2 regions of the Raoultibacter timonensis genome follow, and region 2 is predicted to be linked to the other one. Evidence: predicted binding sites of a transcription regulator. Region 2 holds the regulator's gene; the other holds the start of a gene.
What was found. Region 2 encodes LexA, which represses DNA repair genes until DNA is damaged. Its sites were predicted from a motif close to CNAACANNTGTTNG; they were not measured.
Positions count from the first base shown of each region.

Region 1: a site for LexA is predicted at 2,503-2,516, ahead of MWL89_RS15220 (Y-family DNA polymerase). Genes of this name have one in related genera too.

Region 1 is NZ_AP025564.1:3,746,204-3,750,582, forward strand. It holds gene MWL89_RS15210 (MFS transporter) at 1-645, opposite strand, end outside; gene MWL89_RS15215 (YolD-like family protein) at 788-1,135, opposite strand; gene MWL89_RS15220 (Y-family DNA polymerase) at 1,128-2,465, opposite strand; gene MWL89_RS15225 (MATE family efflux transporter) at 2,757-4,223, shown strand; gene MWL89_RS15230 (signal peptidase II) at 4,255-4,379, opposite strand, start outside.
Region 2 is NZ_AP025564.1:2,059,753-2,064,131, forward strand. It holds gene MWL89_RS08435 (ATP-binding cassette domain-containing protein) at 1-758, opposite strand, end outside; gene MWL89_RS08440 (hypothetical protein) at 1,170-1,469, opposite strand; gene lexA (transcriptional repressor LexA) at 1,585-2,229, shown strand; gene hflX (GTPase HflX) at 2,308-3,618, opposite strand; gene MWL89_RS08455 (InlB B-repeat-containing protein) at 3,808-4,379, opposite strand, start outside.

The sequences.
Region 1 (4,379 bases), 1.7 Mb from region 2:
GAGATTTCTATCGCTTTGTCGTTGCTCGTCCTTGCCCTGCAACGCATTTTTCCCCTGTCTCCCGGCGTCGATTTCTGCATACAACCGCGAACGCTTTGAAGAAATGCTTAAAACCGCGCACCCAGCAAGCCCGGCACAAAGACCCATGCAGATGAAACTTGATCGGTAGCCACTTGCCTCAACGAGCGCTAAAGCCAAAGTCGGACCGAACAAAAGCGATGCGGACGAAACCAGCCGATAGAGCCCGAGATAAAATCCCGTCTTATCCCCTGGGGCCAAAGCCGCTACCGCAGCCGTTGCACAGGGAAAATATGCCGCAAGACCAGCAGCCTGAATGCATCTCAGTGCAATAAACTGCCAAACCTGGCCGCAATAAGCCATGAGAAAACCCGACACGGCAAACGCGGATAGCCCCAAAACCATAACGAGTTGAGTGCCGCATCTATCAGCCAAGGGGCCGGAAAAGAAACGCAAAACGATAGCAGCAGCCATGAACACCGACCCCTGCACACCAACATCAACCACAGTTCCACCGATCTCGATCACATAAAGCGGCGAGAGAACCATGAAAGCATTGTTATATGCATACGCGATAAACCCTGCAAAAAACAGCGCGACTACCGATCGCAGTGCAGTATTCGGCATTCCCTTCCCCGTCCTGCCTAGCAAGCGCCATCCCCCCTGGCACTTTTGCTTCAGTATAGGATTACCGCGCGCCACGTTCCGCACAAGATTGTGTGAAGCAGGCGCATATGAACCGAGAGCCCGTAAGGAAGATAGTTCCCTATCAGTAATCTCCCTCTTCCGCAATGCCTTCGCCGCACATGTCGGCGATATCGTCAAAGCGGATGCGGGTGCGCACCACGGTGATCGTGCGAAACGCATAGTCGATATCGCTCACCATGCCGTGCGTCGTTATGTACGCATCCGTATCGTAATGGGTGATGCGGACCATCGTTCGGCGCTTCACTTGAGCGAGCTTCTTCGAAAGCACGAGCGCTTCTTCTTCGGTCAGCTCGTGCTTCGGCTGCACGATGCGCTCCCGTTCGCGAATGAGATCGTAGTATCCCCTGAGCGCGGCAAAGGGCATGAACTGCTGCGCCCTGCCGGCGCGCGGCGCGCGATCACTAGGCATGATGCCCCCCGACCTGCTCGTTGCGCTCCCGAGCCGTTGCCTTCTCTGCGAGGCTCATACCGCGCAGAAGCGCGTTCTTCCCAAACTTGCCCTTCACGGCAAGCACCGCCTCCTGCAAGCTCTTCTCCTCGGCTTCCGCCTGTTCGTCGGTGAACAGATCGACCGTCGCGAACTCCTCGGGAACAACGCCCCCGAAGCCCACGTTGATGCGACGGATCGGCTTGTCGCGGCGCGTCGTTTCCTCGAAGAGATCGATGAAACGCGGCATGATCTTCGAATAGAGGTTCGTGCGCCCGAATTGCTTGCGGGTTCCGCCGGTATGGGGAACGCTGCGTCTGCCGTGCAGCGGGCGCTTTCCGTGGCCTCCATCGAAAAACTCCCCATCGCTGCGATTCTCCCGATCTTCCCGCTCTCTCGCATAGCCCACGTAAAGCGATATCGTTTCCGCCACCAGGTTCTTCTCAACGAGATCGAGTACAAGAGCATCGACCATTTCCTTCAGCACCACGAGCGCATCGTCGTAGCTGTAATCGCACGACAGCACCTGTCCGCTCATCATGGAATGGGCGCTCGGCTCGTATTCGTGGATTTCGGCAATGGTGCACGGCTCGATGCCATGCGCATGGTCGATGAGGTATTCGGCGTTCACTCCGAACTCCCGATACAGCGCATCTTCTTCCATGCGGCACACGCCGCGAAGATCGTAAACGCCGAACTTCGCAAGGCGCTTGGCGATGCCGGGTCCGATGTTCCGGATATCGGTTATCGGGGTATGCGTTTGTATCGTGCGCTCGAATTCCGCTTGATCGAGGTACCCGATGTTGTCCTCGACGTGCTTTGCGGTGATGTCGAGTGCAACCTTTGCGAGAAAGAGATTCGTGCCCACACCCGCCGTAGCGCAGATACCCGTTTCGGCAAGCACTACATCCATGAGCATGGCGGCGAACTCTTTGGCGGTCATATGGTAGAGCGAAAGGTACGGCGTTGCGTCGATGAAGCACTCGTCGATCGAATAGGCATGGATGTCGTCGGGCGATACGTAGCGCAGGTAGATCGAGTAGATGTCGGCGGAAATCTTCATGTAGTGGGTCATCTGGGGTTTCGCCATGATGTACTTGACGTGCGAGGGAATCTCGAACACGCGGCAGCGGTTCGAGATTCCAAGGTCTTTCATGGCCGGCGTAATGGCGAGGCAGATTGTTTTTTCGGTGCGGCCGGGATCGGCGACGACGAGGTTCGTCGTGAACGGATCGAGCCCGCGCTCGACGCATTCGACGCTTGCATAGAAGCACTTGAGATCGATGCAGATGTAGCTGCGATCTTCGGACACGCCTTCGCTCCTTTCGTATACGGCCGCATCGGATACTAAAACATTTGTTCGTTCATAATACCGCAGAATGCGTTTTCGGGTCGTCGTCATCCGCGCTTTGGACAATCTTCGCGCAAACCGAACCGCTGCGTACAGCAGGGCGCTTCCGGAAAAGCTCCAATCCGTGGTTTCGCGGCGCGCTTTTCGGTCCCACCGTCTGGGTGCAGATCCGCACGATGACTTATACTATGACCCGCACACTGAGCGGAAACCGCGACGTTCGATACCGCCTTGCCCGCGTTGAACGGCTTAATGGACCGTTCGGCCCGAACGGTCCAAACGAAACGTCTATGCCGCACTGAGAGGTTTTCCTTGAACAAGCTCGAAAGCTTAGCACTCGGTCGAAGCGTCCCGCACACTTTGGTCAGATTCGCCCTGCCCGTCATTGCAGGGCTGCTTCTCATGCGCATAAACACCGCCGTCGATCACGTTTTGGTCGGACAGGCCATCAGCACCGTCGGCGTCGCCGCCATCACCATCTGCGATCCGTTTGTTTTGCTCATCACCGCTTTGGCGGTTCTGGTTGGGGATGGCGGATCGTTCGTCATAGCCTTGAGCATGGGCGCCCACGACACCCGCAAAGCCGCTCGGGCAGCCGGTACGGGAATCGCCGCAGCAGCCGTCCTCTCGCTTGCCTTCGCGCTGACGGCAACCTTGTTTGCCGACCCCCTTCTACGCTTCGCGGGCGCGAGCGAAACGCTGCTTCCCCACGCGCGACCGTTTCTTCAAATCATAGCTTGGAGCAGCCTGTTCACCGCGTTCAGCTCAGGCATCTCATCTTTCGTGAGAACCGCCGGGTATCCGAATCGCGTGTTCGCCATCCAAACCATCAGCATCCTGTGCAATATAGCGCTCGGCTATCTGCTCGTTATCGTCATGGACACAGGGACTGCCGGCGCCGCATGCGCTACCGCCATAGGCCAAGCAGCCGCCATGATCGCGACCATAGCGTTTCTCCTGAAGCGGGATATGCCCTTCAAACTTCGCGCGCGCGATCTGGTCCCCGATTTTCGCATGCTCTTCAAAACGGCGGCGCTCGGCTTCCCCTCGAGCGCGCTGAGGATAACCGATGCGTTCTGCATTTTCGCGACGAACTTCCTCGTGACAGCCTTCGCGATTTCAGCCCTTCCGCACGGCACGACAACCGGGGGAGCGCTTGCCGCATCGGGCATCGAAAACGCCGTAACCGCCTTTCTCCTCGTACCCGGCATCGGAATCGCCACCGCAGCGCGACCGTTCATCGGGTACTGCAGCGGAGCCGACCTTCCGCGGCGCACGTATCAATTTGCACGGTGGACGTTCATATGCGGATTCGCAGCGCTCCTCCCCCTCTGGGCCGCGGTTGAACTTGCACCGGAACTCTTCGTCGGCATGTTCGGGATCGATGCAGCCGACGTCCCGTTTGCCTGCTGGGTTCTTCGAGCCTCAGCGCTTACCGTTCCTATATCGATGGTGCGCATCGTGGGAACGAGCTATTTTCAAGCCTCGGGGCAAGCGGGGATAGCAAACGCGCTCATCGTGCTACAGCAAGGGTCCTACATTCTCGTGAAGTTCATCGCATTCCCGTTCCTGTTGCCGGTATTCACCCAATTCGACCATCTGCAATCGCTGTTTCTCGGTTCGATCGGCGGCGGCCTTGCCGCAGTGGCGATCACCGCAGCCTTTCTCTTCCGCGAGCGTTTCGTGATACAAGGAAAGATTGCCGAAAGCGAGGCGTAGCGCGCGCGAGCACGAGGGCGAGGGCGAAGGGCTATGCGAGAGCATCATCGCTTGTTTGGGATGCTCGTCCTTCGCTGTGTCTGCTTCCTTTGGTCCATTGAAGGAGAATGACGAGCAGTAATCCCACCCCGTAGGTGATGCAGAGATCTTTGATGT
Region 2 (4,379 bases):
TTTTCGCGGCCGTCGCTATCGTGTTTATCGAGGTTACGACCCGATCGGCGGGCAGCGCTTTGGCTTGCCACCGCTTTTCGCCGATTCATCTCGCTTCGGGTTCGGGAAAGCTGGTCGCGCACCTGCTTTCGCTCGGTTCGAGCGCTTTGCTCTCGCAGGTCGAGCTGGGCTTTGGCTTCGGTGTAAGAGCCTGGGATCATCGTCGCCCGTCCAGCGTCAATAAACAGGCACTGCGAAACCAATTCGTCGAGGAAGCGCCTGTCGTGCGAAACGAGCAAACCGACGCCACGATGTGCCTTCAACGCACCGAGCAGGACTTCCCGCGTCTGGCTATCGAGATGGTTCGTCGGCTCGTCGAGCGACACAACCGCCGGATTAAGGGAAAGCGCACAGGCAACCTGTATGCGTTTGCGCTCGCCATGCGAAAGGGTGCCGTAACGCCACAGCCAATCGTCTTCGAGTTCGAGCGAAGCGCGGAGGCGAACCGCCTCGGCTGAGTAGTCGGATGCGAAATCGTAGAGGTTTTCGGGCTCCAAGGCGGTCTCTTGAGCGCAATACACCCCTGAAGCCGCAGGTCTGATCGTACCCCCGTCGGGCCGAAGATGTCCGCAAAGGAGTTTTAGGAGCGTGCTTTTCCCGGCTCCGTTGTTTCCCACGATACCGGTCCACCCCTCGGCAAACGTCGCCGAAAGCCCTTCGAGCGCAGGTACAGGGGAATCATCGTAGGTATATGACACATTGTGCAAGGTAATGAACATGGCGACCTCCATTGAACGAAGGCGCAACGCGAATGAAATGCAATGGAAATCTGGGACATGGCTGATACGATAACGATTGCGCACCCGGTTGCGACAAAAGAATACTGTCTGCTTAGGGGATGCCCGAAGGCAATCGTTATTTGCGCATGTCCTTCTCCTTGATGACGGGTACAACGCCCATGGCGTATGATCATTCGAAGTGTAACACATCATACAAAAATCGAAAAGCACGCTTTCCGCTCGGAGGCGCGCGGGCGGCCTTCGAATAGCAACGCTCGCCCGATACGTGCCGCCCACCATCAGCACGGCGAAGCAAGCTCCCCTCGAAACGAAATGCGCCCCGGCGAACCGGGGCGCTACGCAGCTCTTCTCACAGAACGCAGCTTCTGCGGAAGATAGGATGGTTAACCGTTATATCCCAAGGAAGATGGTGGCAAAAGCAGCTGCAGCGAGCACAACGCCAGCGGAAACGGACTGCCAGGGAGCAATGCGCCCGAATGCCTTGCCGCGGGCGGTTCCCGTTCGGAGCTCGCTGACAAGTTCAAGATCGGAGACTCTTCCGTGCAGATGCCGGCTCGCCGCATGGCGCGGCCTTCCGGTTTTGCCGGATGCAGGGAATTCGATGATAGCAGCATGGGCTTGGTTTTGGGAGGCATCGACCTTGAGGGCGGATGTTCCGACCACGGTATAGCGCGCTTCGAAATTCTTCATAAATGTGCCTCCTTGCTCTTGCCTAGAACCTTTGTTCGTGTATACTATATGGCGAACAAAAGTTCATGTCAAGATATTTTTCAAACATTTGTTCGAAGTTTTGAAAGGAAGCCACATGGCAGAAAAAGTCACGAAACGCCAGCAGGCAGTACTCGACTGCATCGAGGACTGCATTCGCGAGAAGGGATACGGCCCCACCGTGCGTGAAGTGTGTCAGAGCCTTGGCCTCTCCTCCCCTTCAACGGTTCACGTCCATCTCAAAGCGCTCGAAGACAAAGGGCTCATCAAGCGAGATCCGCTCAAGTCCCGCTCGATCGCCCTCACCTACCAGCTTGAAGACCACTCGGGATCGGGCATCGACGATCTTATACAGCCCACCTTCGGCAACCTGGTCAACCTTCCTCTGGTCGGCGATGTCGCAGCCGGTTCTCCCATCCTCGCAGAGGAGAACATCACCGACACCATCACCCTCCCAACCGAAATCGTCGGCGATGCCGCAGCGTTCCTGCTTTCCGTCCGCGGCGATTCCATGATCGAGGCCGGCATCAACAGCGGCGATTACGTGGTAGTGAAAGAGCAACCCACCGCCGATAACGGCGATATCGTAGTAGCCATCATGGACGACGGCGCTACGGTCAAGCGCTTCTACAAAGAATCGAATCACATACGCCTGCAACCGGAAAACTCGTCGATGGATCCCATCATCACAACCGATTGCTCCATAGCCGGTAAAGTCGTCGCCGTATTCAGGCGCCTTTAAATACGTTTTCCGCCCAACGGCAGTCGGCCCCGATCGCAATCGTCGATCGGGGCCGATTCTTTTCCGGAAGCTACGAGGCTACGCGTCGATGGGCGATTGCACCTCGACGCGGAACGCCTCGAACATCGAAGCGTATGCGGGGCCTATCTGCATATCGATGCGCGTACCGTCCTCGCCGTGTTCCTCGAGAACGATCAAGGCACGTTCGTGGGCGATCGAGACAAGATCGCCTCTGCTGTAGGGAACCAGCACGCTGATAAGCTCGTCGTGAGCTGAGGCCACCGCTGCAATTCTCTTCACCAGAGCGTCTATGCCGGCTCCACTGAGCGCCGAGACGAGTATCGCATCGGGATGCCTGTTCGACAGCGCCTCCTTTTCGACCTCGCCGAGAAGATCGATCTTGTTGAACACCTCGACGCGCTTGATGTCGTGCGCTCCGATCTGCCCGAGCACCTCTTCGACCGACTGAATCTGCGCCTCCCGTTCGTCTGAAGAAGCGTCGATGACATGAAGGATCAAATCAGCGCCCACGATCTCGTCGAGCGTCGATTTGAATGCCTCGACCAGCGTATGCGGAAGCTTCTGAATGAATCCGACGGTATCGGTAAGGGTTATCTCGCGCCCCTCGGGAAGCACGAATTTCCTCGTCGTCGAATCGAGCGTGGCAAACAGCTTATCGTAGCTGAGCACGCCCGCATCGGTGAGCGCATTGAGGAGGCTCGATTTGCCGGCGTTGGTGTAGCCCGCAAGGGATACCTTGAACATGCCGCTTTTGTACCGCCCCTCGCGCTGAAGCGCGCGCACTTCGTTCAGCTGCTTCAGCTCGCGTTTGATCGAGGTTATGCGTTTGCGCACCATCCTGCGGTCGACCTCGAGCTGGCTTTCGCCCTCGCCGAACCTCGATCCGACGCCGCCGCCCATGCGGTTCGAGGCAAGGTGGGCCCACATGCCCCGAAGACGCGGAAGAAGGTATTGGTTCTGAGCAAGCCTCACCTGCAAACGCCCCTCTTTGCTCGTCGCATGCAGCGCGAATATATCGAGGATCAGCGCCGTTCGATCGATTACCTTGACCTCCTTCGGAACGACCCTCTCAAGGTTCGTTTGCTGCGATGGGGTAAGCTCGTCATCGAATATCACGATATCGGCGCTATGGGCGCGGCAGAGGTCGGCAACTTCCTCGGCCTTTCCCGAGCCGACGAACGTACGCGGATTCGGCGCATCGAGCTTTTGCGACGTTACCGCAACCACGTCGGCGCCGGCGGTGTTGGCGAGCCTCTCGAGTTCTGCAAGGCTTTCGGAAACGGGCCACGTCGTATCGCCGCGATCGACCCCCACGAGCACGGCGCGCTCGCGTACCTCTTCTATAGTGAAATGCTTGGATTGGGTCATGGTCTATGGCCTTTCGTAAGGTTCAGATGGCGTGTATATGAATGAGAGCGCTTACCGCAACCTTATCGTGGCCATGTACGTACCCCGTCCTTTCCCGAACGAACATCGGTCTCAGATACTAGCACGGGTGCCGCACGGCAGGCAACACCCGCGTTTGCATTTCGTTACGCTTCCCTTCGCGGAGTCACGTCATTCGGGCATGCGCCGCCTGCTCCTGCTCCATGCGGCTATCGCAGCCGCTAGGCTGCCGAGTGTCGCAACCGCGATACCGACAGCGGCGAGCGCATCACCCGTCTTCGCCAGCCCAGCTGCGGAGTCTTTCAAACTCGCAGAGCCGCTCGGCTGGTTGGAGCCGACGAGCTGCCCAGGGGTCCCGGGATCGGTCGACTCGCCGGGATCGGTTGGCTCCGTCGGGTCAACGGGATCGACCGGATCGGGGTTTTTCACCCATATAGCATACAGTGTCACATCGGTATCCCCCATGTCGATAGACACCGGCACCGGCTCGCCGCCGTCCGCCTTGAAAGACCAACCTCCGAACGTGTACCCTTCTCGCACGAGCGTATGCTCCGCTTTCACTGCGGCGACATCGCCAGGCAGGTACTTTCGATTATCGACCGGCACCGCACCGCCCGTCGCCCCATTTCCGTCGTAGAGCACCATCGCGGCTCTCCGATAGCTGATGTCGTAGTTGTTGTACCCGTATTCGAAGACAGCATCGGCTGCGCGGAACGGGAGGCCTGACGCGTCGTAGCTCTCGG